2 linked regions of the Roseimaritima multifibrata genome follow. The protein of the gene in region 1 binds, or shares a complex with, the protein of each later gene. Links are inferred from orthologs where the notes say so. Each region holds a gene or a part of one and is shown on either strand. Other genes may lie near its edges. The genes, in order: uvrB and FF011L_RS18870.

What was found.
Region 2: the proteins of uvrB (region 1) and FF011L_RS18870 are in contact, whole or in part, in a crystal structure (PDB 7EGT), measured with the Thermus thermophilus proteins. The link is inferred for Roseimaritima multifibrata from one-to-one orthologs. Residues at the interface, in WP_096411307.1 of Thermus thermophilus: Glu23, Leu25, Arg26, Asp27, Gly28, Glu29, Arg30, Phe31, Arg55, Glu326, Asp327, Phe328, Glu379, Ser382, Gln383, His398, Gly400, Arg401; in WP_096412145.1 of Thermus thermophilus: His654, Arg656, Phe657, Gln666, Asp668, Glu669, Lys680, Arg681, Leu682, Ser683, Lys685, Tyr686, Ala687.

The regions. Positions count from the first base shown.
Region 1 is NZ_CP036262.1:5,426,724-5,434,942, reverse strand. Bases 3,529-6,460 are described here. They hold uvrB (excinuclease ABC subunit UvrB), read left to right. Parts: upstream 3,529-3,900; coding sequence 3,901-6,021; downstream 6,022-6,460. Other genes in these bases: FF011L_RS19685 (c-type cytochrome domain-containing protein), read right to left, coding at 3,529-3,658. Also shown: FF011L_RS19690 (3-keto-disaccharide hydrolase), read left to right, coding at 359-1,108; more of FF011L_RS19685, read right to left, coding at 1,700-3,528; FF011L_RS19675 (S46 family peptidase), read right to left, coding at 6,564-8,219. UniProt on the Escherichia coli protein: The UvrABC repair system catalyzes the recognition and processing of DNA lesions. A damage recognition complex composed of 2 UvrA and 2 UvrB subunits scans DNA for abnormalities.
Region 2 is NZ_CP036262.1:5,201,897-5,210,241, forward strand. What follows is about bases 2,109-5,166. They hold FF011L_RS18870 (ATP-dependent helicase), read left to right. Parts: upstream 2,109-2,493; coding sequence 2,494-4,839; downstream 4,840-5,166. Other genes in these bases: FF011L_RS18865 (DUF2237 family protein), read right to left, coding at 2,109-2,117; FF011L_RS18875 (VWA domain-containing protein), read right to left, coding at 4,866-5,166. Also shown: nadC (carboxylating nicotinate-nucleotide diphosphorylase), read left to right, coding at 1-251; FF011L_RS18860 (undecaprenyl-phosphate glucose phosphotransferase), read left to right, coding at 343-1,749; more of FF011L_RS18865, read right to left, coding at 1,746-2,108; more of FF011L_RS18875, read right to left, coding at 5,167-8,345. UniProt on the Escherichia coli protein: A helicase with DNA-dependent ATPase activity. Unwinds DNA duplexes with 3'-5' polarity. Translocates on single-stranded DNA with 3'-5' polarity. Initiates unwinding more efficiently from a nicked substrate than double-stranded DNA.

The sequences.
Region 1 (8,219 bases):
AAATCGGGGTTTCCTGGGACGGCAGGGTTTTAGAAAGTAGAAAGTAGGCCGGATCAAAGAGCGATAGCGATGCCGCTCCGGCGCATTGTTTCCGGCTTCTTGCTCGCCGGAGCTTCGTCGCTATTGCTCCTCGATCCGGCCTACATGGCTTAGCGGGGAGCTCACTATCGGTTTTGCCCTCCCGCCAAATCGCCTGTCTTTCGCTCGGGCAGCAAATCGGGGTTTCCTGGGACGGCAGGGTTTGAGTTGTGATGCGCGTTAGATCATAATCCAGTGGTTACTGCGCCCGGTTTGCCTTGTCACCTCAGATAGCCACCGGAGTGACGTTTTTATGAAGCCGTTTCACCTGGAGATATCCATGCTTTTGAATGCTCAACGTTTCTTGTTTTCCTGTGCCCTTGCGTGTGCCGTTGCCGGGCTGGCAACCGCTGAAGATGCTGTCCAAAAAGCCCCGGCAGAATCCGAAAATATGAAATCTTTGTTTAACGGCAAGGACCTGAGTGGTTGGGACGGCGACCCGCGTCTATGGTCGGTTCGCGACGGAGTCATTCGCGGAGAAACGACCGAAGAGAACAAAGCGAATCGCAATACGTTCCTGATCTGGCAGGATGGTTCGACGAAGGATTTTGAACTTCGATTGAGCTATCGCTGTAACGCAACGAATAACTCTGGAATTCAGTACCGTTCGGAGCACATCACCGAAGGAAACCCACCGAACCCGTGGGTGATGCGTGGCTACCAGCATGAAATTCGCAACGAAAACAAGTTGCCAAACGTTTCGGGGTTCATCTATGGCGAAGGTTTGGGCCGCGGACGTGTCTGCCTAGTGGGCGAAAAAGCCGTTGTCACTGCGGACGGAAAGCAAGTCGACAAGACTCCATTGATCGACGAGGAAGGCTTTAAAGAACTGTTTAACTTGGACGGCTGGAATGAAGTGGTGATCATCGCCAAAGGGCGTCACCTGCAACACTTCATGAATGGCCGCCTGACGATGGATTTCACCGACAGCCCCGAACTGGCATTGCTGGACGGCAAGTTGGCCCTCCAGTTGCACGCTGGCAAACCAATGTGGGTCGAATTCAAAGATATCCGCTTCCGCGAACTGTAGGATTCGGAAACCGAACTTCACGCTCGCTCGAAGGGGCGAACGAATAAGCGAAAAGAATCTGGCTTCCCTCTCTCTTGGAACAAGCCCGCTTCATATCAAGTTTGGCATTGGATCGACGGTTCGTTATCTAACGTAATCGACCGCGATTCAATGTTTTGGAGGGGGCGAGAGACCGAGGCTGGCTTGACGCAAAGGCTTCTCTTGATTGCGTTGCGTGGCACGAGATTTCCGTACGAGATTTCGCCCACCGCATGAGAGGCCGCCAATGGAAAAACGAGGATTGCAAGGTGCAACATCGTCAGTAGGGACCGCCATCTTGCAATTTAACTTTTGCAATTTCAGTCACCCGCGCGCCAATTTCGTGGCCGGGCATGCCCGTCGTAGCCGGCTCAGCCCTCGTCAAAATTGCTCAGCCCTCGTTAAAAGGAGGGTGAAGTGAGTGCGCCACCAAAACGCAAGCATGAAATTGCCGCGGCATCGCATGCTGCTTAGGTGTCCTGGGGTGCGTCTAAATCCAGCTGCCTTGGAAGAGCCGCCGCAAACTGTTCCGTTGGGGATCTCTCCGTCGGCATTCGATTACGAACGTCCTGATTAATAGCGGCCGCGTCGTTGAGGCGAATTGGCTTGCATTCTTAGCCAGGCGTCGACGTAGGCTTGGGGAGGGCCCCCAAACGCGCCCGTGAAGGCTGCCGCGAACGGCTTTCCTTCTTTCAGAGCTCGGATCAGTTGGTCGAACTGACGTCGTCCGTTACGTTCTAGCATTTGATTTCCCAGTCCAAAGGCGACCAGGTCGGTTCTTTCGGGGGTGAGTCGCCCTTTGAGAAAATCGTCCGGTTTTTCGATCACCGCAAGCGCCTCGGGAAGCTCTTCTCGCCACTTGTCCGCTTGCGGGTTGTCGCGGCCTCCTAGCTTGGCTGCGTTGGCTCGACCGATTCCTTCGGCCAGCCATCGCGGGACATCACCCCCTTGGGAGGCGACCGCCAGGCTGGTCAGTGGAGCGATCAGACGTGCGGAAAGGGTTTCGGGATCCTCGTCAGGATTGACGACCATGGGGACGTAGGCATCGATGATGTTGTATTGCCAGTGTTCGGTCCACGTGGAAGGGATCGATCGGCGTTCAACCATCTTCGCAAATTCAGCATACTCGTACCGTTTGGGAAGAACGAAAATCGTTGCCTTGCCCTTGTACATGGGGCCGGCATCGGTTGCATCCACGACGGTTTTCACGCTTTTTAAAGTCGCTTCCGCACTTTTGGCGATCTCTTCCATCGTTTCTTTCGATCCGCTTCCCAGGACGTAGAAATTGGGGGAGGAGAAGTCATTGGTATTCTGACGTGCGGCCGGGGTCGCCCCTAGGTTCCACGCTTTTTGAGCTAGCTCCTGGCGACGCTGCATCAGTTCTTCATGGGTCGCATTTTTAGCCCAGGCCAAGTTTGCCATCGTGCGAATCGGTTGGTCTTCGTTCAGCCCGTCCAGCGTGGCCCCTTCATCGATCCAGGTGCTGATCAGTTGAATCGATTCATCGGACAGTTTTGGACGTCCGCCCGCGGGCATGATGTCTCCGACCTCACCGCGTAGTTTCTGGACAAGCAGGCTGCTGGCGCCGTTGCCCGGGGTAACGATCGATCCGCTGTCTCCGCCGCGAAGCAATTGCGCGAAGGTATCCAGCCGCAATCCGCCACGGGTTTGCATCGCATCCAAATGACACCCGTTGCAGTTGGCAACCAGTAGAGGGGCGACATCGTTGGCGAAACTGACCGTTTCACTGCCAGTGCTCCGTTTGGTTTCCAGTTTCGGGGTCATGGGTGCCGCTGCGGCTGGATCGGCTTTGCCGGCGTAAGCCATCAGTGGGGCCTCGGGCGCCGGGCCATCGAACTTGGCGCCTGCCAGAACCCATTCTTTTAGCGTTTCCAGCTGTTTAGGAGGCATTTTGTTGCCTCGAGGCATGTCGCCGGTTTCGATTACCTCAATCAAACGGCTTCCCACGACATCGCCTGCAAACACAACCACCCCTTCGGGCGGCCCCTTCATCAGTGCGGCAAACGAGGTCAGCGTGAAATTTCCCTTCGAACCATTGATGTGGCAACGTCCACATTGTTGGACCAAGATCGGGGCGACATCGTTCGCGAAACTAACTTCGCCCTCGGCCGGTTTGGGGGGCGTCGGAGGTTTTGGCGTGGGAGTGCTGGGAGCGGCAGGTTTGTCCTTCGGTTTCATCGAAGGGGCTTCTGGCCGTTTGAAAGCGACGCGAATCCCCTCTAGTTCCAACAACGCGGAGGCTCGGGAAATCCTCGAGAATTGCGGCAGTAAGGCTTCGTAGACCTCTTGGTCGGCCGTTTCCATCGCCTTTTCGATCAGGGTCACTGCGGCGGTGATCTTTTCGCCACAGGTTTCGTATTCGCCAGCTTGGTAGCTAGCCCCTGCTTCCTTCACGGCGGTCGCGATTCGCATCACCGATAGTTTTTCTCGGGATGTCATTTCCGCTTCGCTGGAAGCCGCAGAGACCAGCGTTAGCAGCAGGACCAGGCAGCAATACTTGAGAAAAGGCATAGTCGATTTAAGCAGAAGGGAGTGAAAAGAGGCAGATCGGGGCGTTTCCATCTGGTTTTCCTTTCCATTCTATTCGATGAATAAATAGGAAGGGAAATTAATAGCCTACTGGTCGAACGCGATTTCAGCCGCTTTGTACTGCATAATCCGTCAATGTCTTGCGGGTTGCGGGTGCTAGATATAGTGATTGGGGCTAAAATTTGGGTTCTCGGCCCCATGCCTTTTCGAAAATGTCGCGTTGTATGCCCAAAATCGAATTACCACCTGCAGAATTTCACCTGGCTAGCCCCTTTCCTCCTGCGGGGGATCAGCCTGCGGCGATCAAGGCCCTGGTGCGTGGGTTAAAGGAAAAGAAGCGGGTGCAGGTGCTGCTGGGGGCTACCGGTACGGGAAAAACGTACACGATGGCAAATGTGGTCGCACAGATGGGCCGCCCGACCTTGATCCTTAGCCATAACAAAACGCTGGCGGCTCAGCTTTATTCGGAATTCAAAGAGTTCTTTCCGCAGAATGCTGTCCACTATTTTGTTAGTTATTACGACTACTATCAGCCAGAAGCCTACATCCCCCAACGCGACGTCTACATCGAAAAAGATGCTTCCATCAATGAAGAGATCGATCGTTTGCGGTTGGCGACCACCAGTTCGTTGGTCAGTCGCCGCGATGTGCTGATCGTCGCGTCGGTTAGTAGTATTTATGGTTTGGGTTCCCCGCAGGACTACAAAGATTTGGTGGTCCATGTCCGCAAAGGAGTGCAGACCCGGCGGGATCGGTTGCTGATGAAATTGGTCGAAATCCAATACGACCGAAACGATGTCGCTTTTGAACGAGGCCGATTCCGCGTCCGTGGGGACTGTGTTGAATTGTGGCCTAGTTACGAAGAATTCGCCTACCGTATCGAAATGTGGGGAGATGAAATCGAACAGATTTCGATGATCAACCCGACTTCGGGAGAGGTCTTCGATACCTGCGATGAAGTCTACATCTATCCGGCCAAGCACTTTGTGATGAGCGAAGATCGGATCGCCGCGGCGATCGGCATGATCAAACAGGAACTGGCTGAGCAACTGGAACTGTTTCAGTCACGAGGGAAACTGCTGGAAGCCCAACGCTTGGCCGCTAGGACTCGTTTCGATATCGAAATGATGCAGGAGGTTGGACATTGCCCGGGGATCGAAAATTACAGTCGCCCGCTTTCGGGAAAACCACCAGGTTCGGCACCCGACACGCTGTACGACTATTTTCCCGATGACTTTCTCACGATGGTCGATGAATCGCATGTCACGATCCCCCAGGTTCGAGCCATGTACGCCGGTGACCGATCGCGAAAGCTAACGCTGGTCGATCATGGGTTCCGCCTGCCCAGCGCGCTCGATAATCGTCCAATGCAGTTTGAGGAATGGGAGAATCGCGTCGGGCAAGTCGTGTTCGTTTCAGCGACCCCTTCGAATTATGAATTGGAACGCGCTGGCGGCGAGGTGGTTGAACAGATCATTCGACCGACCGGGCTATTGGATCCCATTGTCGAAGTCGTTTCAGCGAAAGGCCAAGTCAATCACCTGTTGGCAGAGATCCGTGATCGAGCCGCCAAGGATGAACGTGTTCTGGTCACCGCTCTGACCAAGCGTTTGGCGGAGGATTTGGCGACATTCATGCAGGAACAAAACGTTCGCTGCCGTTGGTTGCACAGCGAACTGAATGCCTTCGAACGCGTTGAATTGCTTCAGGAGCTGCGTGAAGGCAAGTTCGATGCATTGATCGGGGTCAATCTGCTTCGAGAAGGGTTGGATTTACCCGAAGTTTCTTTGGTCGCGATCTTGGACGCGGATAAAGAAGGATTCTTACGCAGCGAAACCAGTTTGGTGCAGACCATCGGGCGGGCAGCAAGAAATGTGAATGCACGCGTTAACTTGTATGCCGATAAGATCACCGATTCGATGAGAGCGGCGATCGATGAAACCGAACGAAGACGCGCTATCCAACAAGCCTACAATAAGAAACATGGGATTACGCCGGAAACGGTGCGGCGGAAAATTCATGCAGGGATCGAGAAAGATGCCGCCAAACGTCGTGTCGCAACTGCAAAGGCTCAAGCGGAAAGTGATGGTCGATATGTGACCATCGAGTACGTTGAACAGCTGGAGCAAGAGATGCTGCAGGCTGCGGAAGGATTGGATTTCGAGCGTGCGGCTCAATTGCGGGACCGAGTCCTGCAGTTAAAAGAAGCGATCGGACGGCCGCTGAAGGAGGTGGAAGTCGAAGCGTCAAGCCAGACGATCGGCCGTCAGAAAAAGGGACGCAAGCGGGCCGAAAGCCGAGGCCTAAAAGGGGCGCCACGAAAAGTCCCCCGTCCCAAACGTTAGCCGTTCGTTACAGGTAAAAGTGAGCGGTCGAATCTTGAATCCCAGCTCAGCGAATTACCAGCTCAGCGAATCACCAACCCGGCGAATCACCAGTCGTGGATGGCGTCGCAAGCGGAGTGCAGATTGCCGCCTTTCACTCCGTGCAAGTCGACTGACGGGCGCGTTCTCTCGCGTCCCGATCCAAAGGCGACAAGCACTAACTCGACGCGTCATCAAGCGATAACTTAAGCGGTCTGTTATCTCTCACCGACGCATCGGGTTGGGACGTTCCAACCTTGTTGTCGCCCCTGCCCTTCGCTTAGACGCGACGAGCAAGAAAAACGATCAGCAGGATGACCAATACCGTTCCTAGAATTCCGCCACCAATATACATCTTAGATACTCCAGTTTTTGAGGTTCTATCGATTCGGTGACTTGCACTCGAATCGTGTGAAAACTGAAAGGACCATAGAAGCAAACGGTGTGCCAGCTTTTTGATTGCCCGCGGCGCGTCACGATGAACGGGCCGCGAGGCATTGCTTGAAGGTTGCCCTCTGACCTGCCTACTTGCCTAAGGAATCGGCTAGTTCAGGTGCCTGGTAAACGTTGCGGATCACTTCGCGAATCGCAGCGGCTGACACGGAGACCGCACGCGCTTGTTCGTCGCTGTAGAGGTAATCGCTGGTCAAACTTTGGATGTTTCCGTCAAAGATCAATCCGACCAGATCACCTTCGCGGTTGACGACGGGGCTACCGCTATTGCCACCAATGATGTCGGCGGTGCAAATGAAATTCAGTTGCGTATGCCCGTCGATTTTTTCCTTGGCAGCCAGCCAGCTTTCAGGCAAGTCAAAATCTTCTTGCCCTTCGTGTTCGGCGGCATGTTCGAAGGCTCCGTTAAGGACGGTCCAAGGTTGGACGGTTTGTCCATTTTCTTGGTATCCTTTGACCGTGCCAAACGCCAGTCGCAAGGTGAAGGTTGCATCGGGATAAGTATCGGTCCCATCGATTGCGGCGGTTACTTCGCTGACCTTTGTGTAAGCCTGACGCTCCTGTTCTTCCAGTTCTTCGCGGCGTGTCCGATGGGCGCGGTATTCGGGTTCCATCAACAGCGCTAGACTGATCAATGCGTCGTCGCTGGCCAGGACGTGTGTGCGGTCACCATCGACCAACGTTTGTCGCGCGGCGACATCGGCTAGTTTTGTTCCGGCGATTAGTTCGCTGGCACGTTCCTGTGGGCTTTGCCCGTTAAGGACATGCTGAACCAACGGATCGTCGCCGCCACGCTGTTCGACAAATCGTGCAAGTTCGTCGGCCAGTTTGGCGCGTTCCAAATCGGGATAGATCGGAGCTTCGCTGAGCAGGTCCTGCAGGAGGGATTCGCGACCGGCCTCTCCATATTCACGGAGTCGTTCGGAGTTCGGTTTTTGGTCTTCGGCCGACATCAGCACAAGTGTTTCGGCGATGTCGTAAAGACGCGACTGGAATCCGGTACTTTGTCCCAGCAGTTTTGCTTTTTCAATTTGGATGTCGGCGATCTGTTGCCAAGCCGACGTCAACGGTTTTAGGCCTTCGTCCTTTGCCGCTGCACTTAGAAGTTGATCTTCTGCGGCTTGCTTGGTTTGGATGGTTTGAGGCGACTGCAAGCCGGCAAGCATGCCTGTGTAGGCTTTCCGGGCGTTCTGGATTCCGAACAGTTCGTCGCGGGCCTGACGTTTTTGTTCGATCCCTTCCAGCCCATACTGCTGCAACATGATTTCTTTACGTCGGAGGAAATCGAGCACGTATGGCAGGCGTTCGTCACGCAGGAACTTGAACGCGGCCGTGGTGAAGATCCGCTGTGTGCGTCCGGGGTTTCCCGAAACGAAGACCAGATCCCCATTGGCAACCGGTTGGTCGCTCCAGCCCAGGTGATTGTCGATCTTCGCTGGTTTTCCGTCTTCGTAGACTCGCATCAATGAGGCGTCTAGGCAGTACCGTGGGTACTCAAAATTGTCCGCATCACCACCGAAGAAAGCGGCTTTGGTTTCAGGAGCCCAAACCAATCGGACGTCGGTATATTTCTTGTAGCGATAAAGGTGGTACTGAGCGCCTCCGTACAGCGTTACCACATCGCTGCGAAGTCCGGTGGAATCCAACGACTCTTTTTCGATCGTCGAAATAATTGCCCGCCTAGCCTTGGACGCTTCGTCACTGTTGAGGTCGGCGGCGACCGCTGC
Region 2 (8,345 bases), 220 kb from region 1 along the record:
CAAACGTGCTACCAGCAGGCCCGGATATCGTGCTTCTGGATAATTTTTCATTGCAGCAACTGACCGCTGCGGTTCGACTTCGCAATGCCGAAGCCCCCGAGGTGGAATTGGAAGCGAGCGGCGGTGTTACAATCGAAACACTTCGCGAAATTGCTTTAACCGGTGTGGATCGGATCAGTAGCGGCGCTTTAACGCACCAAGCGGTTTGGCTGGACCTCGGATTGGACTGGCGGAGCGAAAACGCAACCTAGAGTAGGACATTCACTATCATTCCGCAGGCAGTACGGTGGTTCCCAACCCTAACAGGAATCACGATCGTAACGCTGCACAGGAACCCTATGTATGTCCCCAAATACGACAATCCGTAGCCACCGTTCCATCTGGGAAGTCATGCAGCCGTTGCTGGATGCATGTGGCATCATGGCATCACTGGGGATTGTCAAATGGCTATCCGGGTACGCGGTCGATGATCTTGATCTAGCGATGGGATTGGTGGCGGTGGTGTTATTTTTATTAACATCCCAGTGGACCGGTCTTCGCAATCACTTCAGCGGCGAATCGTCCGACCGAGAAATCCTCGCCGTTGTCGGCACCTGGATCGTGACGGTACTGGGCTTGGCAATGCTGGGGATCGCAACTCGCTACAACACCTTTTTTTCACGAGCCACGCTGGCAGCATGGATCGTGGCGGCTCCTTGCATGATCGCTCTGGTCCGCATGGCGTTCCGAATCCTGCAACGCAGTTTTCTGGAACGAGGCTATGGATCGCGAACCGTTGCGATCGCCGGCCTGAATCCTCTGGGAATCTCCACCGCTCAAGCGATCGCCGATGATCCGGGACTTGGACTTCGGATGGTCGGATTTTATGACGACCGTGAACGAGAACGCTTACCGGAATCGGTTCCCGACGATGTGGCGCTCGCTGGCGACCTCCGCAGTTTGGTGAAGAAGGCTAGGGATGGTGAAATTGAAAGCATTTTGATCACCCTGCCAATGCGAGCCGAAGACCGAATACGATACATCCTCGACCAGTTAAGCAACTCCACCGTGTCGGTCTATATCGTCCCTGACTTTTTCGTCTTCGAACTGCTCCACGCCCGTTGGACTCAGGTTGGCGGCCTGCCAGCGGTCAGCGTTTTCGAAAACCCACTGTATGGTGTCGACGGGATGGTCAAACGGATCGCCGATGTCGCCTTGTCGCTTTGTGCATTGGTTGCCGCGGCTATCCCAATGACCCTGATTGCCATCGCCGTCAAATGGACTTCACCCGGCCCGGTCTTTTTCCGCCAACGCCGGTATGGGCTGGACGGACGAGAAATCAAAGTCTGGAAGTTTCGATCGATGAAGGCCTGCGATGATGGGCCCGTCGTCCAGCAGGCAACGAAGTCGGATCCACGTATCACCCGGGTTGGTGCATTCATTCGCAAAACCAGCCTGGATGAGCTTCCTCAGTTATTCAACGTCATCGAAGGATCGATGTCCCTTGTTGGCCCTCGGCCTCATGCCACGGCCCATAACGAAGAATACCGCGGTCTAATTCATGGCTACATGCTTCGCCACAAAGTGAAACCGGGGATTACGGGGTTGGCCCAAGTGTCGGGCAGCCGCGGCGAAACCGACACGATCGATAAAATGCAGCAACGAATCGATTTCGATCATCAATACATTCGTCGCTGGTCGCTCTGGCTGGACATCAAAATTCTCTTCAAAACCCTGTGGGTCGCGTGGCGACAACCCGAAGCCTATTAATCCACCGCAAGCGATTGGAGTTCTTCCAGCGAAGCAAACTCCAATGCCGAAATATGCGTCGCCGCCAAGACTACCTGCGGGGCCATCCCCTCATCAAAAGCTTCTTTCCAGCGAGCAGCACACAGGCACCAACGATCGCCCGACTTAAGGCCCGGAAATTCGAATTCCGGAATCGGGGTCGAGAGATCGTTTCCGCGGAATTTGCTAAACCGCAAAAAATCGTCGGTCATGACCGAGCAGACAACGTGCAAACCAACGTCGCCGGCTCCCGTCTGGCAACATCCGTCGCGATAATAACCGGTCACCGGGCTGGTGCTGCAAGTAATCAGAGGGTCGCCAAACACATTTTTGGGGGTCCGTACTGCCATCGAAAACGTGACTCAGGTTCGGTAGGAAACAAACGGGAGAGGAAAGCGTTCCCCATCCTAACCTTCTTCGCACGGACAAAGTAGCTGGACGACAATCTAATTGCTCCCAGCTCAAACAGTGCGGGCACCCCTTAGCGGAACGGCGCGAGCGGCTTGTTGATTTAGTGATTGTCGCCTTTCGCTTAAATCAACAGCCCGCGAACCGTTCGGCGATTCGCCGGATTTCAAGCCCGCTGACACCCTGCCGCCGGCAATTCGCCCCACATGTAATGGACCTTGGCTGCTAGCCCTTGGGTGATCAGCGCGTAGAATGAACCACTCAAAGCCTGCCTGCGGTGCGCTGGCGCCAAGAATGGATGTAGCAAGAGGAAAAGTGGTGGAAACCAATAGCCAACAACTAACCGCGGCCCAACAGGAAGCGGTAGCGCACCAAGATGGTCCGATGCTGATCCTGGCAGGGCCGGGAAGTGGTAAGACCCGTGTGGTCACCCACCGCATCGCCAATCTTCTGCAAATTGGCGTTCCCGCCCATCAAATCGCCGCGTTGACGTTTACCAACAAAGCGGCTCAGGAAATGGGAAATCGACTGGCGACCATCGCTCCGGGGCAAGACGTCTGGATGGGAACGTTCCATCGATTCTGTGCCCGCCTGCTTCGCCGTTACGCATCGATGGTCGGATTGGCCGAGAATTACTCGATCTACGATACCAGCGACAGCAAACAGGCGATGAAGCGTGCCATCGCCGCAGCGGAAGTGTCCACATCCCACACTTCCGCAGATCAAATTGCGGCGGTCATCAGCCGAGCGAAAAATCGGTTGGTCAGCCCCGAAATGATGCAGGGTCAATCCTTGCGGCATAACGAAGCGGTGGCGGCTCGAGTCTATCCGGTCTACCAAAAACAGCTGCTGCTCTCCAATGCGGTCGATTTTGATGACCTGCTATTCCATGTGGCAAACCTTTTGCGAGAGAACCCGGAACTTCGCAGCGAACTGGATTCTCGCTATCGATACATCATGGTCGACGAGTACCAAGACACCAACCTGGCCCAGTACGCAATCGTTCGCTCCCTATCGGTCGACTACCCGAACCTGGCTGTCACCGGAGACCCCGACCAATCGATCTACGGATGGCGTGGGGCGGACATCAACAACATTCTTGATTTTGAAAAAGACTACCCACACGTCAAAACGGTTCGTTTAGAAAAGAACTACCGAAGCGCGCCGAACATCCTTCGGATTGCCGACCAATTAATCAAGCACAATACCCGGCGGAAGGACAAGCAACTGCTAACCGACCGGGAAGAAGGGGCCCCGGTGGTCCTGCGGATGTACGAAGACGGCTACCGGGAAGCGGATGACATTGCCGACCAAATCACCGCCGCCATTCAAAACGAAGGCTGTCGCCCACAAGACTTTGCCGTCTTCTGCCGGATGAATGCACTAACCCGCTCGGTCGAACATGCGTTTCGCTCGCGAGGGCTACCCTACCAAATCGTCAATGGCGTCGAATTCTACCAGCGGAAAGAGATCAAAGACCTGCTGGCTTACTTTCATTTGGTCAACAATCCAGCCCACGATGTCGCTTTGCAGCGAGTCATCAACGTGCCAACGCGTGGGATCGGCGCCAAGTCGATCGAACGCCTGCGCGACTTTGCAGACGGCAATGGATTGACCTTGCTGGATGCCGCTCGAAACAGCGATCAAATTGAAGCACTGCCGACTCGCTCGGCGACGAAAATCCGGCAGTTTGTCGAAATGTTTGACCGCCTTAGCTTGAAAGCGACGGGGTCACTGGAAGAACTGTTGCTGCATCTGCTGGAACAGACCGACTATCGTGCCTTCCTGCGAAAATCATCGGTCGACGAACAAGACAACAGCCCGCTGGCCAATGTCGACGAACTGCTAACGGCCGCCGTCGAATTCGATCGTCAATTCCCTGAGGACGGTTCGCTAGAAGCTTTCCTGGAACAGGTTGCCCTGGTGTCGGACACCGACGCATTCGATGAAGAAAACGACCGCGTAACCCTGATGACCATGCACGCGGCAAAGGGTCTGGAATTCCCACGAGTCTTCATCATCGGCGTCGAAGATGACCTGCTGCCCCATTACCGCAGCAAGGAGGATCCGATGCAGGTCGAAGAGGAACGTCGACTGCTGTTCGTCGGGATCACCCGCGCCGAGGAGCGGCTTCAGCTGAGCTGCTGCAAACGGCGGGCTCTTCGCGGAGACCTACGCCCGGTTGTCGGCAGCCCCTTCCTGATGGAATTGCCCCGTGAAGAGATGCGTTTCATCGAACCAGAAGACTCCAATCAGTTCTTTGATTCAGGCGACGAATTTGGCGACGAGAGCTTTTCCGTCGACGGGGACGCCCCAGAAATCTGGGACCAGTCCAACGATTCTGCCACGACCAATGAAATCGACGAGGTCTGCCAATTACCGCCTGACGAACTGCCAGCGAAAAAAGCGGCAAAGAAACCTGCGTTGATTCCCGCAGGATTAAAGACGGCCGCAAACCTGCTGAATGAACAGAGCAACGACGACAAGATACCGTTAAACGATTTTCGCAATGGAATGATTGTCCATCACGAAGAATACGGTGCGGGGAAGGTTACCGCCGTTTCCGGGCGGGGCCCCAAACGAACGGCAACCATCGAATTCTCTTCAGGTGCCGCACGTTCGTTTCGATTAGCCTTCGCCAAGCTGACGCTTGGCGAGCAATAAAACTTCAAAGGAATCGGTGGCGGTTACTAGAAGCCAACGTTTCCTTGCCCCTGACCGACGCCCGAACCACCGAATCCACCACCACCACCGGTGTCAGGTAGGTTTTCCGAGTCACCAGAAACAAAGTTAAACGTGCTAACGTTTCCGATCTGCGAGAAGGTTGGAGTCGGGGTGATACGAACATAACGTCGATCTGCGGAAATAATCGCGATCGCTGTCATGCTCGCTCCTTCAGGCAAAACTTCGATTTCAGGTTCAAAACCGACAGCACCACCACGTCCGAATGGCTGACGACCTCCGACATTCCCACCAAAGCGGCGGATGTCTCGGATCATGTCTCCAGCAGACGAAAGGCTAGAACCGCCTGCCAGCTGTGCCAACATAGCGCCACCCATCTTGTCTTTAGCGGCACCGATATCGGCTAGCTGAGCTTCAGCGATTCGTTCTTCACGGCGTCCGTCTTTAACTTCAAAAGTAAGCAGAGCGTTTTTCTCTTTCAGATCGATCTGTTGCTGAATCAATCGCTGGGTTGGACGCCCAACATCGGTCAGGATCGAAACCGTCGCGTTGCCTGTGGAAACATCTCCCCACACGCGTCGCACCGACAGTTGATAAATCCCGCTGAAGCCTTTTGAACAGACATAGGTTTCGGTCACATTTCCGTCGTCCGTCGTTCCAGGCAGTGTATCCCCTAACAGGACTCCACCAGCGGCGGTCTGCGGGTTCTGCAACGAGCAAACGGTACCGGCAGGTTCTTGAACGGCCAAATCGACATCGGCATCGCCGGTCCAAGTAACCCGAATGATGACATCGTGTGCGGTGGCAACTTCAAGCTTCTTAGCAAACTCAGCCGCCGCGTCGTATTCACCACGTTCCTGTAACGTCTGGTAGGTCGCTCGGGCGATCAGACGAACTTCTCGTTCGAAAGATTCTTTTTCTTTTGGCCACGCTTGGCTGAGCACGCCAGCACAAGCCCAAGTCAAACCATCGATATCATCCAAATCACGAGCGATTCGCAAGCCGCTGATATAACAGTCTTGGCGATAGGGATGCAGACGCGACACGTCCTGACACAAGCGAAGAGCCGCCTTTTTGGAACCAACGGCTTCCAGGTGGGTCGCTACATTCATAACGTCTTCGGGGGTATCCGCAAAATCGACCGCCGAAAGTAAGGCTCGCTCGATTTCGGTCTGATCGCCGTCGGTTCCCATCAGTGCCAATGCGTAGGCTTCGTACATCCAAGCCTGCACATTGCCGCTTGCGATCGCGGCGGAGATCAGATCCCGCATTTCAGCGAAATGGATCTTTGCAGTCTCTTCGTCATCCTCCGACGCAGCCTTCGAGGCTTTGTTATTCATCGTCCGGATCGTACTACGGATCCGTTGATCATGAAGCGTTTCTTCAGCGGCCGTTTCAAAGGAAAGCCCCTGAAAATACTCTTGCCAAGCTTCGGCAGTCGTCTGGGAATCGTTCGGAGTCAATTTGATCGGCCCAGGACCAATCAGGACATCCGAATCATCGACGCTTTTGGAAGTGGCTTTGCCGGACAGAGAGATGTCGTCAGGAATGACGAACATACCGCCACCCATGCCGCCGCCCATACCACCCATGCCGCCGCCCATGCCACCCATGCCGCCGCCCATACCGCCCATGCCGCCGCCCATGCCACCCATGCCGCCGCCCATGCCGCCCATGCCGCCGCCCATGCCACCCATGCCGCCCATGCTGATCACAGGAACCACAAGGTCGCCGACCGGATAAACTTTGGTGACCAAATTGGCCTCAGCAGTGGTAATGGTCGTAATTTTCAAAACTTCGTCATCGATCATGTAAGTCAGATCAAGATCTTCCAACATCAATCGCATGAACGAGCGAAGCGTCGTTCCTTTGATATCGATCGTGACAGGCATGTCGCCACTCAAACCGTCTTCTTCCAAAGCACGACTATCGATTCGAATCGGAATGTCGTGAGCTTCGGACAGAGTCCGAGCGACCTGCGTTAGAGGCTCTTCCAAGAAAGGACCGGAGGTTGCTTCATCATCCAAAGCGGAATAGATACGGCGTTCGATTGGGTTGTCACCCGACAGATCCAACGATCCGTAACGTTCCAGACGGCGGCGACTGAGTCGCTGCCAAGTTTCCGCTTCTGGGTAAACGATGGGGGGTTCATCGACGAAAGGAATAAACGCTTTCTCGACAAGGCTCAACGCGTCAACGAAACCGCGTTCGCGAAGGTCCTGATAACGGCGGTGACGTTCAACCGTCGAAACGATATGCGAATTCTCCATCGCGTGCTGAGAAATGACTCGACCGGTTCCCGCCAGATCGGCAAGATCTGGAGCGAGCGAATTGGCCGCTTCGTCGTAACGACCTTCCCGCATCACAGCGTTCATCTGCTGCGACAACTGAGAAATCCGAGCTTCATCACGGAAGGTATCGGCCAACATCCGTTCAACCGCTTCGGCAGCAGCCACCTGCTGCTGGAGCGTTTCCTGATCGGCCATGAATGCCTTTGTCCGAGCCGACGCGGTTTGCAGTGCGGAATTCACGTCACCGAGAAGTTCCTCACGAACGTCTGGATCGATATTTGGTTCACTTTCAACGATCGCTCGCAGAACTTTTAGGCTTTCGGTCACCTGCGAAGGATCCCGTTCCATCTGCCGGCGAGCCGCCGACAAACCGCCCAGTACTTCGGCACGCAAACGTCCTGAATTCTTTTGACGTTGTGCATCGGTTTCTTCCAACAACCCGCTGGGCTGTTCCTGGACTTCATCACCTTGCAACTTCGGAGAATTCGCACTCTCCTGAAGCATCGAAGTCAGACGTCCTTGATCGGAAGCCAAACGAGAGATCATCTGTGCGTTTGCATTGTTAGGATCGCTTGCCAAAGCCAAATCGGCGACGACGGATGCCCCGCGAGCGTTCCCTTGCTTCAAAGCCAAAGTTCCGGCTTGAACCATCTGGTCCGCCCGAAAGTTCATCGCTTTGGCGATCGACTGCAGCGCCCACGATCCGGGCGTCGGCAACAGCAGGCCTTGGTTGTTGGCCGAGTTACCAACCAAACCGGGAAGGAATGCAAAGTCAGGATTTGCCGGTTCCGCAGTGGCGTCCATTGCGACTTCGAATGGGACTCCACCAACGTGGCCGTCAACAACGATGTTCCCTTCGACCTTGGGCTCCATCTGTCCGATCAAGACCGTATCACGATCGATCCGGACAGGTGGCAAGCGACCGGCTTGAACGGTTTTCATTCCAGTGGGCAGTTTCAGGTCGTCGATCCACATGGGAGCGGTCACCGAAGCGTCGGCAAGCTGACGCCCGAAGGTACCCGCAAGATTTAAATTTTCTTCGGTCGGAGCAAGCGTCACTCCACCGGTCTGATTGGCAAGGGTTGCCAACAGTTCAACATTCGTTGTCGGGCCAACCGCCAAACTGTGGATACTGATTTTGTCGGCTCGGAGCGCGTCGATCAGTGTCACGAAGGATTGCTGGTCGCGAATTTCGCC